Regions from separate parts of the Limnomicrobium aquaticum genome, predicted to be linked through region 1. Evidence: riboswitches for the same ligand, from Rfam matches in the RefSeq annotation. Region 1 holds a riboswitch; each other region holds the start of a gene.
What was found. A riboswitch is a leader RNA that binds a small molecule or an ion and turns the genes downstream of it on or off. The one in region 1 is predicted to bind cobalamin.

Region 1 (5,969 bases):
AGCCGGACGGGAACACGAACCGGCAGACAAGAACCGGCAAAAAGACCGGGACAAGAGCAAGAAGACAGGAACCGAAACCATGGGCATGCTGATCAAGGGAACCTTCTGGTTTTGCGCCGTACTGGTCGTGCTGCCCTTCTTTGATGGCGAAGCCCAGAAGAAGCTGGAAGGCGCGCCGCAGGTGGAAGCCGCCGATGCCGTGAGCGCCGCCACCGGCGCACTCTCCTATATCGGCGAAATGTGCTCGCAGCGCCCGGAAGTCTGCATCAAGGGCGCCGAAACCGTCTCGGCACTCGGCAACCGCGCCAAGGAAGGCGCGCTCGTCGCCTACAAGCTTCTCGACAAGAATTTCTCGGACAAGCCGGCCACGACAGCCGCTGCAACCGCTGCCGCCAAGGCCGAAACCAGCCCGAACGTGGCGGAAGCCACCAAATCCATTCCCGCTGCCGCCGAGCAGCCGCTGCCAGATGCAGTGGTCACCGGCACAGTCATCCCCGTTCCTTCGGCCCGCCCGAAACACTAAGTTTCTACTCATCTACCGATCCTGCCTGAACTCGCGACTTTCGCGAACGCCGCAAGCCCCGTGCCTGCGGCGTTTTCTTTTTGTCCAAATGGAAAAGGTTTCATTCGGCGGAATTTGTCTCTATATCCGGGCCTGACAAAAAATGGACAGGCACTGCATGGCGACTATCGAGCAGATCATCGAGGACTTCTCCTTTCTGGACGAATGGGAAGATCGCTATCGCTATGTGATCGAACTGGGCAAGGCGCTGCCGGATCTCCCGGCCCACGAGAAGACGGCTGAAAACAAGGTGCAGGGCTGCGCCAGTCAGGTCTGGCTCGTCAGCCATAGGGGCGAAGGGGCAGACCCGGTCATGACCTTCGAAGGCGATAGCGACGCCCATATCGTGCGCGGGCTGGTGGCCATCGTGCTGTCCATCTATTCCGGCCACAAGGCCTCCGAGATTGCCGCAACGGATGCGATCGACACGTTCAACACGATCGGGCTGGTGGAGCACCTGTCATCGCAACGGGCGAACGGGCTGCGCTCGATGATCAAGCGGATCAGGGCGGAGGCGGTCGCGGCGGCGGGGTGAGCTTGCGGGTTTGAGAAGTCCCTTCCCAACCCTCCCCACAAGGGGGAGGGCTATCGCATTTGAAATTCCTGGGTGACGGTGTGCGGTCCTCTCCCTCTTCTCCCCTTGGGGAGAAGTGCCGAACGCAGTGAGGCGATGAGGGGTTCCCATCTTGCGCAGGGGTCAAGAGAACCCCTCATCCGGCCCTTCGGGCCACCTTCTCCCCAAGGGGAGAAGAGGGAGCCAAGACAATTTGCACCTTCATATTGGCCATATGCGATTGCCCTGCCCTTGTGGGGGAGATGGCGGCAGCCAGAGGGGGTATTTCGCCCCCCCTCACAACTCCGGCCGAAACCCCTCCTCGCCCCATTGCCGCATCTCGCGCCGCGCCGGCGGCGTGTAGTGCCGGTGCAGCGCCATTAGTGCCGTTTTCAGCATCAGTTTGGCCGAGCGCGGGGGCCATTGGCGTTCGCGTTCTACCGTTTCCAACCCCTTCATGAAGCAGCAGATGTCGAGCGCGACGCCGGAGAGTTCGGGGCCCAGCGCTGCGAGTGCGCGGTTGACGCGCAGGCGCGCGGCGATTGCCGTGTCGGAGAGATCGGCGACACTGCCTCGATCGCCCTTGACGGATGTGCCGAGGCGCGGCTCGAAGCGCATGGTGATCTGCGGCTGCAGCTGGCCGCGGGTGAAATCCAGATGCAGGCGTTCGCCGGCAGCCAGCGCCTCGCACGGGAAATAGGTCTCGCCCGCCCTGCCCTTCAGCCGCTCAAGCGCTGAAAGCGGTGATTCGGCGAGGTTGCGGGTGACACGGACGGTCTCGCCATCGACGGAAGCGGTTGTCTCCTCGATGTCGCGATGCGGGCGAGCAAAGTCCGGCTCGGGCGTTTCGTGGCGCGCCAGATAGGCTTGCGCCTCGGGCAGCGGGCGGATGCGCGTGCCTTCACGGGCGATCAGCCCCTGCCGGGCGGCGAGGAGCAGGATGGCGGGCGCAACGCCGAACCGTGCCGTCGGCGTCCGCAGTTCAAGCGTCGCGGCCGATGCACCCGTCTTTGGCGCGGCGGTCGCGCAAATCTGCGCACCGGCGGGCGGCAGGGATTTGAGGAAACGGAGCAGCGCCGGCACGGATTTCGTCGCATTCTCAGTCATTGGCGACCTCGCCGACATGGCCGAAGGCGAGAAGAGCGATGCGCTCGATCGCGGCGACGAATTCGTCGAAGTCGCGGTCGTCGCGGCGATCCTCGACGACCGCGCAGGCATGCGCCACGGTGGAGCGGTCGCGGCCGAAGCCCTCGCCGATGGTGGTCATGCGCATCTGCAGTGCGACATGGCAGACATACATGGCGATCTGACGGATATGGCAGGCGAGCCGACGACGCTCGCGGCGCATGCCGATGCGGTCGCTGCAGACGAAGAGAAATTCCGCCGTCATCAGCCGCACCGACTGGCAGATGATGCGTTCCGGCCGCGCATCGCGCAGCGCCGAAAGCGGTTGCCGGGCAGGTTGCCGCCTCGGCGCGCGGGGTTCGGTGCGCTCTGCCGCCCCCGGATCTTTGCTGAGATTCATGAAAGCCTCCTACGTGATAGGAATTTATTCATACACCCTAGAGGGATTCCATGGATGTTTGGAAGCCGCCCTCAGCAATCTATGATTGTTTTTTCTTAAGTTTTCGGAAATTTGACGAATGTTTTGGGATTTTTTTCCTCATATCCTGAAACTGTGCATCACGAAAGAAGGGCGGGCTCCGCGAGGAGCCCGCCCTTTCCAAAGGGTGAAACAGTAATTGGATCAGGCGAAGTTCAGCCGGCCAAGCTCCGTGAAGCGGGCGAGCGCGCCCGAATTGCGCCAGGTCTTCATGATCGTCACCGTCGTGAAAGTGATCAGCGCCTCGAGACCGAAGACGGGCATGTAGGCGAGCGCCCAGCGGCCCCAGTCGACAAGGGCGAAACTGTCATTCGAGATCATCAGCCAGAAGGCAACCATGGCGGAGACGCCGGCATAATAGACCGCATCGATGCGCAGCACGCGGGCGAAGCTGAAGCGGTCAGCCGCGTTTGCGGCAAAGAGGCGCTTGCCGAAGGTCTCGTGGACGGCCACCAGCGGCAGCATGAGGGAGAGCGAGTTGACGCCGAGATGGAGGAGATCCTGCGGCTCGAAGAAGAAGCCCTGCAGCAGGAGGCCGAGCGCGAAGCCCAGCATGGCCGGCGTAAAGCCGAAGAGCAGGTAGACGGTCGTTGCGCCGATCAGATGCAGTTCGGACGGGCCGACGGCGAGATGCCAGGACTGCATGAGGACGGAAAAGACCACCGCCGCAAGGCCGGTCTTGACGATGTTGAGCGGCGCGCGGACGAGCGCCGGGAGCTGCGTGGCCACAACGGCGAGTGCTGCGGCATTGGCGGCTGCCACGCGCAGGGGATCGATGATTCCAGGTTCGATATGCATATTCGTTTCCTTGCTTTGCGCCCACCGCGCAAAAGGTGTTTTGTCGAACCGCAGCCTTGTGGCTGCGGCGGTCCATGGCAGGTCTCCTGGCTTGCGGGTCTTCGCCTTTTCCTTCGCCTTATCGGTCATCTTTGCTGGCATGTCGCGCAGGGACATGCCTCAGACCAATGGCATTCGAAGGAAGGCTCTCCGCTCACAGTTGCGGGGGCAGCCACGGTTTCGGGTCCTGATGGATACGCCTCACCGTGTTCCCTTTTAATCCTCGCGCCTCAAGGCGCGATGGAACCACTGTGACAAGTGCTAGATGGTTTGTTGGCCGCGGGCAAGCGGGTGAGCGCCACAGACTTGTGGAGTTGCGCCAGCGCAAAGTCTTCCGTCGCGATCTGAGCTATCCGGTCTGATAACGGATGGAGAATCACCCCACCGATTGGGCAAGAATGCCGCATTGACGTTTCACGTCCTGCGGCCTATCCGTGGTGAAGGACGAGGGAATTTATCTGCCGATGCAGTCGAAACGGGCGACATTGACGGGGATCGTGACGCGCTTCTTCTGCGCGATCGCTCTCCTGTCGCTTGCGCTTTCAGCCCCGGCGGAGGCCAATTCGCGCGCGCTGTCGAGCGAAGAAATCGCAGCCTACATGCTGCCGGACGGCTCGCTGCCGTCGCTCTGCGTCACCATTCCAGATGGCTCCGGCCAGGGCAAGATCGTCAAGCTGGGGGCCGACAGTCTCGGGCTTCATCATCATGACGTGATCCTGCCCGTTCCAGCCGAGACGGCCGGCGCGCGCCTCGTCATCGTGGCCGAAGGGCTCGATCCGGCGCGACCGGATGCGCTTCGCCACCGTCTTTATCCGCCCGGCGCCGGCCCGCGCGCACCACCCGCATCCGCCTGACAGACCGAACCGGCGCCGCGACCTTGTCGTGCGGCGCCCTCTGTCACGAGCGGATCCGCGCCACACCCTCATCGAGGCGGCGCAATCCGCCAGCCAAGCGGAATTTTCCCATGCTTCATGTCAACACGCGGCAAGCGATCCTGCCGCATCCCGTCACCGTCCATATCGGCCTGAAACCGGTGGAGACGGTGAAATCCTTCGTCAACTTCATCGCGCCCGGCGAAGATCTCGGCGTTTCCGAGACGAGCCCGCGGCTCTACCGCGTTGTTGATGGCTGCCTTGCCGTCTACCACCTTCTGGCCGACGGACGCCGGCAGATCACCGACATTATCGGACCCGGCCGGGCGATTGCGCAGCAGCCCGCGCATGACGGCAACCGCTCGATCAAGGCGCTGACCTATACCGAGGTCGAGGTGCTGGACCCCGCAGCAAACCCCGCACTGGCAGCCGAGACCGCGCTGGAGGCGCTGATGCGGCTGACCCGCCACGCCACGCTGCTGGGCCGCATGAATGCTGCGGAAAAGGTGGCCAACGGGCTTCTCGACCTTGCCGAACAATTCCCCCGCAAGCTGCGCCAGGGCCGCCCGGTGCTGACGCTTTATCTGACGCGCAGCGATCTGGCCGACTGGCTGGGGCTGACGATTGAAACGGTGAGCCGCACGCTCAACCAGTTCAAGCGCGACGGCGTGATCGACTACGCCCATGCCGAAATCGTGACACTCACCCGCCCCGAGCGACTGAAGGAAATCGCATCCGGCAACAACCCGACGACCTCGGCGCGCAGCAGCAAGGGAAAAGCAGCATGACCATCTTCAAGTCACTGGCGCTTTCCGCCGCCGCTCTTCTCCTTGGCGCAAGCACCGCGCTTTCGGCCACCGTCACCGACGTTCTCGATCGCAAGGTTGAGCTCGCATCGCCGCCGCAGCGCATTCTGCTCGGCTTCAACTTCGAGGACTTCATGGCGGTCGGCGGACCGGGCGTCATGGACCGCGTCGTTGCCGTTTCCGCCCCCGTCTGGCGCGACTGGCGGCCGGGACAATATGCGGCCTATGTAAAGGCGATCCCTTCCATTGCCGACAAGGTGGATGTGGGCGATGCCGAGGCCGGCACGTTCTCCGTCGAAAAGGCGATTTCGGCGCGGCCGGATCTCGTCATCCTCGCCGCCTGGCAGTTCAAGGCGCTGGGCGAGACGGTGAAGCAGTTCGAGGCGGCGGGCGTCCCTGTCGTCGTCATCGATTACAATGCGCAGACGCTCGACAAGCATCTGCGCTCGACAACGGTTCTCGGCGCGGTGCTGGGCCAGCCGGAGCGGGCGAAAAAGCTCGGCGATTTCTACAAGGGCTCTGTCGAGGACACGATTGCCCGCGTGAAGGAAGCCCAGAAAACCGAAGGCGGTCCGCCGAAGAAGGTCTATGTGGAGCTTGCCCAGAAGGGTCCGGGCGAGTTCGGCAATTCCTATGGCGACACGATGTGGGCCGGGGTGATCGACATGGCCGGCGGCGTCAATATCGCCAAGGGTCAGGTCGGCAACTGGGGGCCGCTGCGTCCGGAATATGTGCT
Region 2 (5,969 bases), 810 kb from region 1:
CCCGCGTCTACCAGCAGGCCATCTCGCGCCAGCAAAACGAGATAGACCGTGTGCAGCGCGACCTCCGGCGCTTCGGATGCACCTCGGGCAGCTTTCTGGTCTTCGGCGGCCAGAATGCCCAGACCTGCGACATGCTGAGCGGGACGCTGGACCGCATGTATGACAACCTCGCGGAACTTCAGAACCACGATATCCCCATTGTCACCCGGTCGATGAGCCCGGCTCGCCGCGCGAAACTCCTGGACGCACTGGAGCGCAATGGCTGCAACGACGTGCCCGATACGCCGCATGCATCCCGTGACACGTCCCCACCAGAGCCGGCAAGCTACGATCCGCAGCGGCGTCAGGAGCAACGTCCGCCGGGCATCCGCAATCTCGGTGGCGGCGACCGCGGAGGCAATCTGCAGACGGTGTGCGTGCGCACCTGCGACGGTGGCTTCTTTCCAGTCTCCACCAACACCAGCCCCGCAAGTTTCGAGCGCGACGCACAGGTCTGCTCGATGATGTGTCCGGGCGTGGAAACGGAACTCTTCTATCACGGCCTCGGCACCCAGGAGATGTCGGAGATGGTCTCGGCCAGCGGCGGCATGCCCTACCGGGAAGAGCCCTATGCCTTCCAGTTCCGCAGTTCTGCCCGCAAGCCGGACAAGTCCTGCAGCTGCAATTTCTCCGCCTATTACCGCGAGATGATGAAACGGGAAGCCGCAAAGGCGAGCGGCGCGGAGATCGCCCCGCAGGGAAATTCCCTGGCTGAACCTGTTCCAAAGCCCGAAGAGCCGTATTCCTCGATCCTGAAACTCGATACGAAGAGGCCCGACGCCGAAACCCCGCCCAAACCGGCGCCAAAGCCCGCGGCTAAGACAGAAGCCGCGCCCGAGCCGGGACCGGCCCTGCCCTACGATCCCTCGAAGGCAAACGTCCGCAAGGTCGGCCCGCAATTCTTGCCCGGCAAGGATACGACAATGGACCTCCGGCACCCGAAGGATGCGACGGCAAACTGACCTGCTCAGGCTGACGACGCATCGATGCGGCCCCGGAGCTTTGCATGCAGGCTCGGAATGGAGAGTGCCAGCATAAGAAGCAGGGCTGCGGCAGCCGACAGCCAAGTCAGCCTGTCTCCAAACAGAAGTCCACCAAGAACTGCCGCAAACACGAGAGAAATATAGTTTGCGAATGCAACAGTCGTGGCGCCGAAATCCCGGATAATCTTCAGATAGATCAGCAGGGCCACGCCCTCGCCCAGCGAAATCGACATGACCGCGGGTATGTTGCGACCGACCTCCGCCAGCTCCCCGAGAGAACCCGACACCGCAAATCCGAGCAGTGCCGCTACCGATAGGACCAAAGCCTGCGCCTGCCCCACATGGATCGCATCCGCCGACTTGGGCCAGCGCGACGCCACGAACACGGTGTTGGCCGCATAAAACACGGGCACGCCAAAAGCAGGCAGGAGGAAGACCCAATCGAAATGCGGCACCGATCCGGAAAAACCCGTGTCGAAGGCCACGAGAAGCGCGACACAGAAACCGAGTCCGATGGTCAGCAGCTTAATCGCCGTCACGCGCTCCGTACCGGTGGCCGCCGCAAGCGCAAGGGTGATCACCGGCATGGTGGAAATGATGACGACAAACACGAAAACCGGCAGTCTGGGCGCAACGACGCCTTCCAGGATAAAGGGCATCACGAACCCCAGAATGCCGTCGATGATGTAAAATGTGATGGTCGCTCGATCGAGTGGCGGCCATGAGGCGCGGATAAGCGCGATCGTCGAGAAGACAATGGCCATCCCAATGATTGAAGCGGAAACTGTTACTTGCGTCGAAATTCCGGCGAGGCTTGCCTCCTTGATCGCGACGATCCGGAAGCTCCATAGAAAGCCCAGCAGAATGAGAAGGCCGACCTTCAGGCCGGATCGCGATGAAGCGGGCGGCTCGCCGCTGTGATCGCAGGGTTGCGGCGTGTCTAAACCTGACTTTTCTGCTGGCGTCATGCCTGTCTCCCGGAGTTGACAGCCTGCTTCTACAACCTCAACATTGGTTGAGATCAAGGAGAATCTCATGCCGAAGACACGATTGAGCATCGGCGAAGTAGCAAGGCGCAGCGGATTGCCGATTTCGACGCTGCATTTCTACGAGCGGAAGGGATTGATCGCGGCCGAGCGCACGGCCGGGAAACAAAGGATCTATCCCCGCGCCGTCCTGCGGCGAATTGCTGTCATCAAGGTGGCTCAGAGCGTAGGCATTCCGCTTTCGGAGATCGCTGCTGCCCTTGCGATCCTTCCGTCCGGCGAAATGCCGTCTACACAGGACTGGGCGCGTCTGGCGGAACGGTGGCATGACAGCCTCAGCAGACGCATCGCGCTTCTGACGGCGCTCCGGGACAAGATGTCCTTGTGCATCGGCTGCGGATGTCTCAGCGTGGAGAGGTGTCCCTTGCTGAACAAGGACGACCACCTTGCAGAATCGGGCTCCGGTGCCCTTCTTCTGAAGCCATAAGCCTAATGAAATGGGAAATCACCTGCCCCCTTCGCCCTGCCAGCCCTCCTCGAACACCAGCTCCTCAAGCGGCAGCCGTTGCCGCCAGCCCTTGAGGGCCAGTTCCGGCTCCGTATAGAGCCTGTCGACAAAGCCGACGCAAAGCCAGGCGATGATCTGGACATGCGTCGGAATCCCAAGGCAGGCCTTGACCTCGTCTTCATGGAAGATGCTGACCCAACCGACGCCCACGCCCTCCGCGCGGGCCGCGAGCCAGAGATTCTGCACCGCACAGACGGTGGAATAGGCATCCATTCTGAGATTATGCGTGCGCCCCAGGATCACCCTGCCGCCCCGCGTCGGATCGCAGGTGACGCAGATAGACAGCGGCGCCTGTTCAATACCTTCGAGCTTCAGCCGCAGATAGGCCGCCTGCCGCTCGTCCTCGAACATCGCCGCAGCTTCCGCATTGGCGCGGGCAAAGGCCTGCGCGACACGCGCCCTGGTCTCGGGCTTCCGCACAAGAATGAAATTCCAGGGCTGCATGAAGCCGACGGAAGGCGCGCTATGGGCCGCGTTCAAAAGGCGTTGGACAAGGTCATCCGGCAAGGGTGTCGGCAGAAACTGGCTGCGGACATCGCGGCGCGTCTGGATAGCGCGGTAAACGGCCGCCCGCTCATCGGATGAAAAGGCTCCCGCCTCGGCGAGCGCATCGCACTCTGCCGCAAGATCAAGCTTCGCCATCGCAAATCCCCGCAATGCGAAACCCGCCCGCCGTCCGCGCAGGCTGAGGCTATCTCGCCAGGCCGGTCTTCTGGCTTGAGGATCAACCGCCAGAGTCGCTTGGGCCTTCCCGGATCACTCCAGTGGCCTGTAGCCCGCCCAAAAAGAGCGATGGCTCCAACATGCGACCAGCGTCCCCTCTCACAGCGTTGGGCACGCGCCGGATTTTGACCGGCTTCCCGATTCTCCCGCTTGCGCGGGCACCTGACACGGAAGGAGATTGCATAGGGAGAGTGGGAAGGCAAGGGAGGACGCCCTCCTCTCCCTTTGTGGAAGAGGATAGCATGCCCCAATAAGCCGAAGGCGATTGGCCCGGCAGGCCGAAGGCGATTGGCCCGGCAGGCTTGGTGAGGTGTGATTGCGTCAGATGCTTGGGGGCCCAATCGGGACCCCTCACCTGGAAAATCTGGCACTTAGCTAAAGCTAAGGTGCTGATTTTCCGTCCTCTCCCACACGGGGAGAGGCGCGACTCAAAACAGCCCCACCTTGCGGCACTCGCGCTCGGCCTCATACCGGCTGACCCCGATATCCGCGAGCTGCTCGTCGGTCAGTTCCGAAAGCGCAATGCGCGAGCGATTGAGAACGAAGGCCCAGCGGAGTGCGGCAAGGACTTTCGCAACGCGGGTACCAAATGTCACGGTCGTGACCGGGGCCCGTTCGAGCGATACACCGTCCATCATTGTCTCCATCGTTTCCATCATTGTCACCCTTCTTGCGGACCTTTCTTGCCTACCGCTGAAACCTAGCTATAATGCCTTATCAATTGACTCGCAGATTGCTGCAATACGGATAATTGTCACCATGACAAATTGGCTACCATCACTGCAGGAAGGTTCGGGACCGCTCTATGTGCGGCTGGCCGATCAGATCGAGGCCGACATCGCCGCCGGCATTCTGCCGCCCGGCGCAAAGCTTCCGCCCCAGCGCGACTTGGCCTATGACATCAAGGTGACAATCGGTACAATTGGCCGGGCCTATGCCCTGGTGCGCGAACGTGGCCTTGTCTCGGGCGAGGTTGGGCGCGGCACGTATGTCCTGCAGCAACAGGAGGAGCCGGCCAATGACGGACGCGACCGCATCGTCAGCGCCTTCTCAGGCACCCGCCTGCCCGTCCCGCCTGCGGGCAAGCTGCGGTTTGATACGACCGCAGCGCCCGATGTGGGACAATCAGGCCCGATCGAGACATTCCTGACGCGCACCGTGCGCGACTATCGCGACGAGATTTCGAGCTACACCCGCATCATACCGGAACGCTGGAAGGAAGCGGGGCGCAAGTGGCTTTCCAACGCCTCTTGGCAGCCCACGGTCGACTGCATTGTTCCCGTTCTTGGCGCGCATGCCGGTATCATGTCGGTCATCCACGCGATTTCGCAGCCGGGCGACTATATCGCCTTCGAGGAACTGACTTATGCCCAGGTGTCGCGCGCAGCAGCCATGACCGGCCGGCGCATTGTCACCGTAGCCTCCGATGCGGTCGGCATTCTGCCGGACGATCTGGAGCGCGTTTGTGCCCAGAAGCATCCCAAGGCCATCTTCCTCATGCCGTCTGCCCAGAACCCGACCGCCGTCACGCTGTCGGTCGAGCGGCGCAAGGCGATTGCGGAGATCGCGCGGACCCATAATGTCTGGCTGATAGAGGACAATCTCTATGGCGCCATGGCCGAGGACGGCCTGCCCTTCCTCGCCGAACTCGCGCCCGACAAGACCTTCCATATCGGCGGGCTTTCGAAGTCCGTGGCCGCCGGCGTGCGCGGCGGCTGGGTCGCCTGCCCGCCGCATTTCGCCGCACGCGTCAACATCACCCACAAGCTCTCGACCGGCGGCATTCCCTTCCTGCTTTTCGAACTCTGCGCGTCACTCGTCTTGTCCGGCACCGCAAGCACGATCCGCCGGCAGGTTCTGGCCGAATGCCGGGCGCGCGAGGAAATGGTGGAGGCGATCTTCGGCGATCTTGACATCAGCCACCAGCGCGGCGCGCCCTTCTTCTGGCTGCGGCTGCCCGAGCCCTGGCACGCCGGCACCTACAAGCAGGCTGCCTTTGACCGTGGCATCCTCATCGACGACGAGGACGAATTCAAGCCGGCGCGCTCCGACAAGGTTCACCACGCCGTGCGTATCAGCTATTCCTCGCCCCAGGACCGGAAAGATGTTGAAAACGGGCTGAAAACGCTGAAAGCGCTCATCGACGCCGGCCAGACCGGGTATGACACGGATGCCTGACGGACGCGTCGGGCATCGGCAACGCATGACCCGGAACGCATCTTGAACATCACCATCCTGCATAATCCCCGCTGCTCAACCTCCCGTGCCGTGCTGGAGATGATCCGTGAAGCGGGTCACGATCCCGCGATCGTTGAATATCTGAAGCACCCGCCGGAGCGCGCCGAGCTTGTCCGCATGCTTGTGGCGCTCGAGATGAATCCGCGGCAGATCATGCGCCGCAAGGAGCCGCTCTACAAAGAACTGGGCCTCGACGATCCGTCGCTGACGGACAACGATCTTCTGGACGCAATGCTGTCCAACCCGATCCTCATCGAGCGCCCCATCGTGATCTCCGAAAAAGGCATCCGCCTGGGCCGTCCGAAGGAGCAGGTGGCAGAAATTCTATAATCTGATATTTCGATTATAGAATATTCAGATAATAAGACTAGATAGGATTTCGTTCTCGGTAATGTCTTGATATCCAAGGCCTGCAGCCTCGAAGGCTTCAGT
Region 3 (5,969 bases), on a different contig from region 1:
GGTTTTCGGCGGCTTGGCCGGATCGAGGCCTGCGGCCTTGAACAGGTCGGCGTTATAGTAGAGCGCGATCGTGTTGGCGCCGCGCGGAACGCCGTAGACGCCACCCTTGTAGCTGACGGACGCCAGCGGGCCGGGAAAGATCGTGTCGAGCTTGATGACGGTGCTCTTGTCGATCATCGGCTTCATGTCGAGCAGCAGCTTGCGCGAGGCAAAGAGTGCGACGTCCGGGTTGTCGATGTAGGTCACGTCCGGCGCTTCGCCGGTCGCCATGGCCTTCGCCAGCTCGTTGACCATGTCCGGGAACTGGACCGAGCGGACATTGACCTTGATATCCGGGTTCTTGGCCGAGAATTCCTCGGCCATCTTGTAGTGATATTCGCCGGGCCGGTCGACGGTCCAGAGATTGATGGTGACAGGCTCCGCCCATGCGGGCGTCGAGAGCGTTACAAGCGCGACCGCGCCCATCAGCTTTGCAATAGTCATGATACTCCTCCTTTGATCATGATGACGATGTTGCCGGTCTACCGGCGTCTCCTCCTCACAAAAGCGACGGGTCGCCGCCTTCATATTGCGCCGTGATGTCGACGAAGTCGCCGCCGCGGCAATCTTTCAGGTAGTTGAGCGCACGCACCTGGCCGGTCATTTCCAGCGCATCGCGATAGACCGGATCGTGCCAGCCCTCGATATCGATGGCGCCGGAATAGCCGCCCAGACGAAGCTCGCTGATGATGTCCGTCCAGTTGCTGTCGCCGAAGCCCGGCGTGCGCATGAAGACGAAGGGATGCTTGCCGAAAATGCCGTGCTCGCGCACCACATCCCAGCGCACGGTGGCGTCCTTGCCGTGAACGTGGAAGATTTTGCTTGCCCATTTGCGGATCTGCGGCAGCGGGTCGATGAGATAGACGAGCTGGTGGCAGGGCTCCCATTCGAGGCCGAGATTGTCGTCCGGCGTTTCGTTGAACATCAGCTCCCAGGCATCCGGATTATGCGCGATGTTCCAGTCGCCGGTCTGCCAGTTGCCGTCCATGGCGCAGTTCTCAAACGCGATCTTCACGCCCTTGTCGGCGGCCCGCTTTGCCAGTTCGCTCCAGATTTCGCGGTAGCGCGGCAGGCTGTCGGTCAGCGGCTTGTTACGGACGCGGCCGGTGAAACCGGCAACGCAGGTCGCGCCGAAGTGGTGGGCATTGTCGATGCAATCCTTCCAGCCCTGCAGCGTTTCCAGGTCCAGCTTGTCGCCTTCCAGCGGATTGCCGAACATGCCGAGCGTCGAGATGGTGATATCGCGGTCGCCGATTGCTTCCACGCAGCGCTTGCCGAGATCCGCAAGGTTCTGCCCGTTGGTGGTCTGCCAGAAAAAGGGCTCGAAGCTTTCAAAGCCGAGATCGGCAATCTGGCCGATGCGCTCGGCGGCCTGTCCGCCATGGGCGGCGACCATGGTTCCGATGCGGATCGCTTTTGCGGGATTGGTCATGGGAGGTTCCTCTTTCAAGTCAAATCGACGCGGCGCTTTTCGCCTGCGTTGGCGCTCTCGATGGCCGCGGCGACCATGGCGAGGCTCTGGATATTGTCGGAGCCGACGGTGAGCGGGGTAGCGCCGTTCAGGACCGAGCGGACGAAGTCGGCAATCACGCCGCCGTGGCCCTCGATCAGCGGCTCGCCGAGCGGCGGGACTTCAATGGCTTCGAGCGGCCGGAAGAAGCCTTCATCGCCGGCGACGACATGGGCCTCGAAGCCCTCATTGCCGTCCCAGAGCAGCGTGCCCTTCGTGCCGATGATCCTCCAAGTGGCTTCCCAGGCCGTATTCGCCCCTTCCGCGCACCACGAGCCGCGATAGGTCATGGCCACGCCATCCTCGAAGTCGAACAGCGCGTCCGCTGCCGCGCCATGCGCATACCAGGAACCCTTGGGATTGGTTTCGCGGCAATAGACGGAGACTGGCTTGCGGGCGATGAGATAGCGGGCGGCATCGAATGTGTGGATCGCCATGTCGAGCAGCAGAACATGGTCCATCGCGTCGCGGAAGCCGCCGAAATGGGCGCCGATGAAGAAGTCGACATGCACTGCGGTGAGCTCGCCGAGCGTCCCGGTCTCGATCAGCGCCTTGACGCGGCGGATGCCGGCAAGGAAGCGGCGATTCTGGATGACGGCGTGGACCTTGCCGGACTTTTCCGCAAGCTCGACCAGTGCCTTGGCTTCGGGAAGCGTGTTCGCCATCGGCTTTTCGGAAAGAACATTGCAGCCGGCTGCAAGACCGGCCTCGACAACTGCGAAGCGGGCCGGGGGAACGACGAGATCGAAGAGCAGATCGGGCTTCAGCTGAGTCAGCATGTCGGGAAGATCGTCGCTGATGGAAATGCCATCGAGCCCATGCTTTTCGGCGCGGCGCACGGCCACTTGCGGGTCGAGATCGACCATGCCGACGAGGCGCACATTGTCCTTCAGAAAGGGAATTTCACGAAGTGCTACGAGCCATCCATCGGACATAGCTCCGCACCCCGCCATGACGGCGGTCAGCATACCAGATCTCCTCCCAGAACGCCGCGCTTCCTCCGTCGCGGTCGTCTCGTAAACGTTTACGAAAGTTGCCATGGGTCTAGAGACGTGTCAAGAAAATCTTGGAAACGTTTACGAGGCACGCGTTATGAACATCCGTCGGCTGGCCGACCATCTCAATATTTCCATCGGAACGGTGTCACGTGCGCTCAACAACCGCCCCGGCGTTCACCCGGAAACACTTGAAAAGGTTCTCAAAGCAGCCACCGAACTTGGCTATGTCGCCAACCAGTCGGGGCGCTCGCTCCGGCGCGGGGCAACGAACACGATCGGCTTCGTCATCGAGACGGGCCATCCCGCGCATCAGGCCGGCGACCAGTTCTTCTATGTCGTGCTCGATGCGATGAACCTCTATCTCGCCGAACAGCGCTACGATCTGGTGATCCTGCCCTGCCATTCGGCGGACGATCCGGTCGAGTTCCTGTCGCGTGTCATCGCGCGCGGCATCGTCGATGCGCTGGTGATGACCGCCACGCGCCGCGTCGATCACCGCATCGCGCAACTGGCGAAGTCGAAACTCCCTTTCATGACGCTCGGCCGCAGCGAGACGCCGGGCAATTATTCCTGGATCGACCTTGATTTCGAGGGCGTGGCGCGCCGCTCGGTGCAGGAGGCCGTGAAGCTCGGCCACCGGCGCATCGCCGTCGGTTTGCCGGATAACGATGTCGCGCTCGGCTATCACTATAAGGCCGGTTATCTGAAGGGCCTGGCGGAGGCGGGTATCCCGGTGGATGAGAGCCTGCTCATCCGCGTGCCGACCAGCGAACTCGGCGGCTTCAGCCTCGGCAAGCAGGTGGCTGGCATGGCGGGCCAGCCGACGGCGCTGCTGCTCTGCTCCGAAGTGACGGCCGCCGGCGTCTATGCGGCCTTCGCAGAAATGGGGATTGAGGCCGGCAGGGATATTTCTGTCGTTGCCTTCCGCGAAAACCCGCTGATGCGCTTTCTCAATCCTGCGCCCGCCTGTTTCCGGCTCGACCTCGATGCGCTCGGCACGCGGCTGGGTGAAACGGTGCTCGATCTTCTGTCGCCTGACGAGGAGATCGGCCGCCGCCGGGGCGAGATCGTGCCGCTGACTTTCGTGCAGGGCAAGTCGCTTCAGCCGCCGCGCAATCCCGCGTGAGCCCGACAAATTAGCCTTGTCGTCACCAGCGAGCTTGACGCCTTCCGATTATGTAATGTAATAACATTACGTAATGAAGCGACGGCGGTCGTGCTTGACAATTGTCCGGCGCGGCGCATAACTGGCGGTGACGGTTCCTGAAGGCCAAGCCGGAAGGATTAATAGGGAACATGGTGAGGACGACCCGAATGGGGCCGAAACCATGGCTGCCCCCGCAACTGTAAGCGGTGAGGCTCTGTCAACGATGCCACTGGCCTGAACAAGGCCGGGAAGGCAGATAGAGCTTTGGACCCGCAAGCCAGGAGACCTGCCGTCAAGACACGTAGCAACCGGACGGGGTGTGCCGGGAAGTGCTGATGACCATCGGGCGCGTTTTGGCGTTCTGATGGCCGATCATCCTTCTCCAGCGCCGATTGCCGAGAGATGAGATGACCTTGACTGCGCTCAAAGCCCAGGACCTGACCTTCCGCACCGCAAACGGCGCGTCGATTGTCGATTGCGTTTCACTCGACATCCGCAACGGCGATCGCCTGGCCATCATCGGCCCGAACGGGGCAGGCAAGACGACGCTGCTGAAACTGATGTGCGGCATGAGCCGCCCGTATGCCGGTTCCGTCGAGCTTGACGGCAAGCCGCTTCATGGTCTCAAACCCATCGATCGCGCCCGCCAGATTGCCGTCGTCGGCCAGGCCGACCAGCCGGACCGGCGCATTTCGGTTCGCGATTACGTCGCGCTCGGCCGCATTCCGCATGCGATGCGCAAGACGCGCGCGGAGGAGGCCGCGTTGATCGACGCGGCCATGGAACGCACAGGACTTTCAGCTCTCGCCAGGCGCGAAATGGGACTTCTCTCCGGCGGCGAGCGCCAGCGGGCGCAGATTGCCCGCGCGCTGGCGCAGGAGCCACGCTTTCTTTTCCTAGACGAGCCGACGAACCATCTCGACCCGCGTGCTCGCGGTGCGCTGCTGGCGCTGGTCGCGGAACTCGATCTGACGGTGGTTGCCGTTCTCCACGATCTCAATCTCGTGCCGGATTTCGCCACCCGCGTGGCCGTCATGCGCGACGGCCGGCTCGTCTCCTCGGACGAGAGCCTGTCGCGCGATCTGGTGCGCGAGGTCTTCGGTATCGATCTGCTGCGCCTGCCGCATCCGCATGAAAACCGCGAGCTGACGGTTTTCGACCTTTCCATGACCCATCACTGACCGAGAGAACCATCATGAGACGCCTGACCCTCGGCCTGCTGCTGTCGCTGGCCGCAAGCTCCGCCTTTGCCTTTCCTGTCACGGTCGATAGCTGCGGTAAGCCGCTGACCTTCGAGGCCGCCCCGAAGCGGGCCGTCATCAACGACATCAACATGTCCAAGATGGCCTTCGCGCTCGGCCTCCAGCCCGAAATCGTCGGCATCACCGGCGTGTCCGGCTGGTACAAGCTGGACGACGAATTCAAGAAGGAGCAAGGCTCGATCCCGGAGCTTGCGCCGAAATATCCGACGATGGAAAACATCCTCTCGGCCAATCCCGATTTCTTCTTCGCCGGCTGGTATTACGGCATGAAGCCAGGCGGCGAGGTGACGCCGGATACGCTGGCGGAGCACGGCATCAAGACACTGGTGCTGACGGAAAGCTGCGTCCATCTCGACAAGAACCGCCCCGCCGCCTCCATGGACCTCTTGTTCGGCGACATGGACAAGCTCGGCAAGATTTTCGGCAAGGAAGCCGAGGCTACGAAGCTGATTGACGGCTGGAAGGCGCAGCTGGCCGAGATCGGCGCCAAGGTCGGCAAGAATGCCGGCACGCGGGTCTTCCTCTACGATTCCGGAGAGGACAAGCCGTTCACGGCCGGCAAGTTTGCCATCCCGAGCGCCATGATCGAGGCCGCCGGTGGCACGAACATCATGGCCGACATGCAAACCAGCTGGGGCAATGCGGACTGGGAAACGGTCGCCGCGCGCAATCCGCAATTCCTCGTCCTCCTCGATTACCAGGATGGCGCCGGCTACAAGAAGCTGCTGGATTTCCTGAAAAACCATCCGGCGATGAAGGAAACCGACGCGGTGAAGAACAATCGTTTCGTCGCACTCCGCTATGAAGAGCTGACGCCCGGCCCGGACAACGTCAAGGCCATCGACAAGATCGCCCGCGCGCTGCATCCGGAAGCGTTCTGAACGTGACCACTCGGTTTGTCTTTGGCGTGATGGCGGCAATCCTCGCTGTCGTCATCCTCGCCTGCATTTCGGTCGCCTATGGATCGACGGTGATCCCGCTGGATCAGGTCGCCGGCGCGATAGCCCGCGCCA

Region 2: linked by a shared signal. The riboswitch ahead of bluB (5,6-dimethylbenzimidazole synthase) and the one ahead of ABID16_RS08130 (energy-coupling factor ABC transporter permease) in region 1 are both predicted to bind cobalamin.
Region 3: linked by a shared signal. The riboswitch ahead of ABID16_RS13410 (ABC transporter ATP-binding protein) and the one ahead of ABID16_RS08130 (energy-coupling factor ABC transporter permease) in region 1 are both predicted to bind cobalamin.

What each region holds. Positions count from the first base shown of each region.
Region 1 covers NZ_JBEPMB010000001.1:1,621,299-1,627,267, forward strand. Annotated here, with positions in the region: gene ABID16_RS08110 (DUF5330 domain-containing protein) at 80-523, shown strand; gene ABID16_RS08115 (SufE family protein) at 681-1,097, shown strand; gene ABID16_RS08120 (DUF6456 domain-containing protein) at 1,413-2,222, opposite strand; gene ABID16_RS08125 (helix-turn-helix domain-containing protein) at 2,215-2,640, opposite strand; gene ABID16_RS08130 (energy-coupling factor ABC transporter permease) at 2,863-3,516, opposite strand; cobalamin riboswitch at 3,576-3,813, opposite strand; gene ABID16_RS08135 (hypothetical protein) at 4,020-4,409, shown strand; gene ABID16_RS08140 (Crp/Fnr family transcriptional regulator) at 4,520-5,215, shown strand; gene ABID16_RS08145 (ABC transporter substrate-binding protein) at 5,212-5,969, shown strand, end outside.
Region 2 covers NZ_JBEPMB010000001.1:813,264-819,232, reverse strand. Annotated here, with positions in the region: gene ABID16_RS04070 (DUF2865 domain-containing protein) at 1-1,001, shown strand, start outside; gene ABID16_RS04065 (DMT family transporter) at 1,007-2,080, opposite strand; gene soxR (redox-sensitive transcriptional activator SoxR) at 2,058-2,495, shown strand; gene bluB (5,6-dimethylbenzimidazole synthase) at 2,514-3,218, opposite strand; cobalamin riboswitch at 3,262-3,480, opposite strand; gene ABID16_RS04050 (DUF1127 domain-containing protein) at 3,728-3,958, opposite strand; gene ABID16_RS04045 (aminotransferase-like domain-containing protein) at 4,059-5,477, shown strand; gene arsC (arsenate reductase (glutaredoxin)) at 5,520-5,867, shown strand; gene ilvA (threonine ammonia-lyase) at 5,892-5,969, opposite strand, start outside.
Region 3 covers NZ_JBEPMB010000003.1:385,279-391,247, forward strand. Annotated here, with positions in the region: gene ABID16_RS13390 (ABC transporter substrate-binding protein) at 1-483, opposite strand, end outside; gene ABID16_RS13395 (sugar phosphate isomerase/epimerase family protein) at 539-1,471, opposite strand; gene ABID16_RS13400 (Gfo/Idh/MocA family protein) at 1,486-2,517, opposite strand; gene ABID16_RS13405 (substrate-binding domain-containing protein) at 2,642-3,673, shown strand; cobalamin riboswitch at 3,788-4,002, shown strand; gene ABID16_RS13410 (ABC transporter ATP-binding protein) at 4,102-4,875, shown strand; gene ABID16_RS13415 (ABC transporter substrate-binding protein) at 4,890-5,837, shown strand; gene ABID16_RS13420 (FecCD family ABC transporter permease) at 5,867-5,969, shown strand, end outside.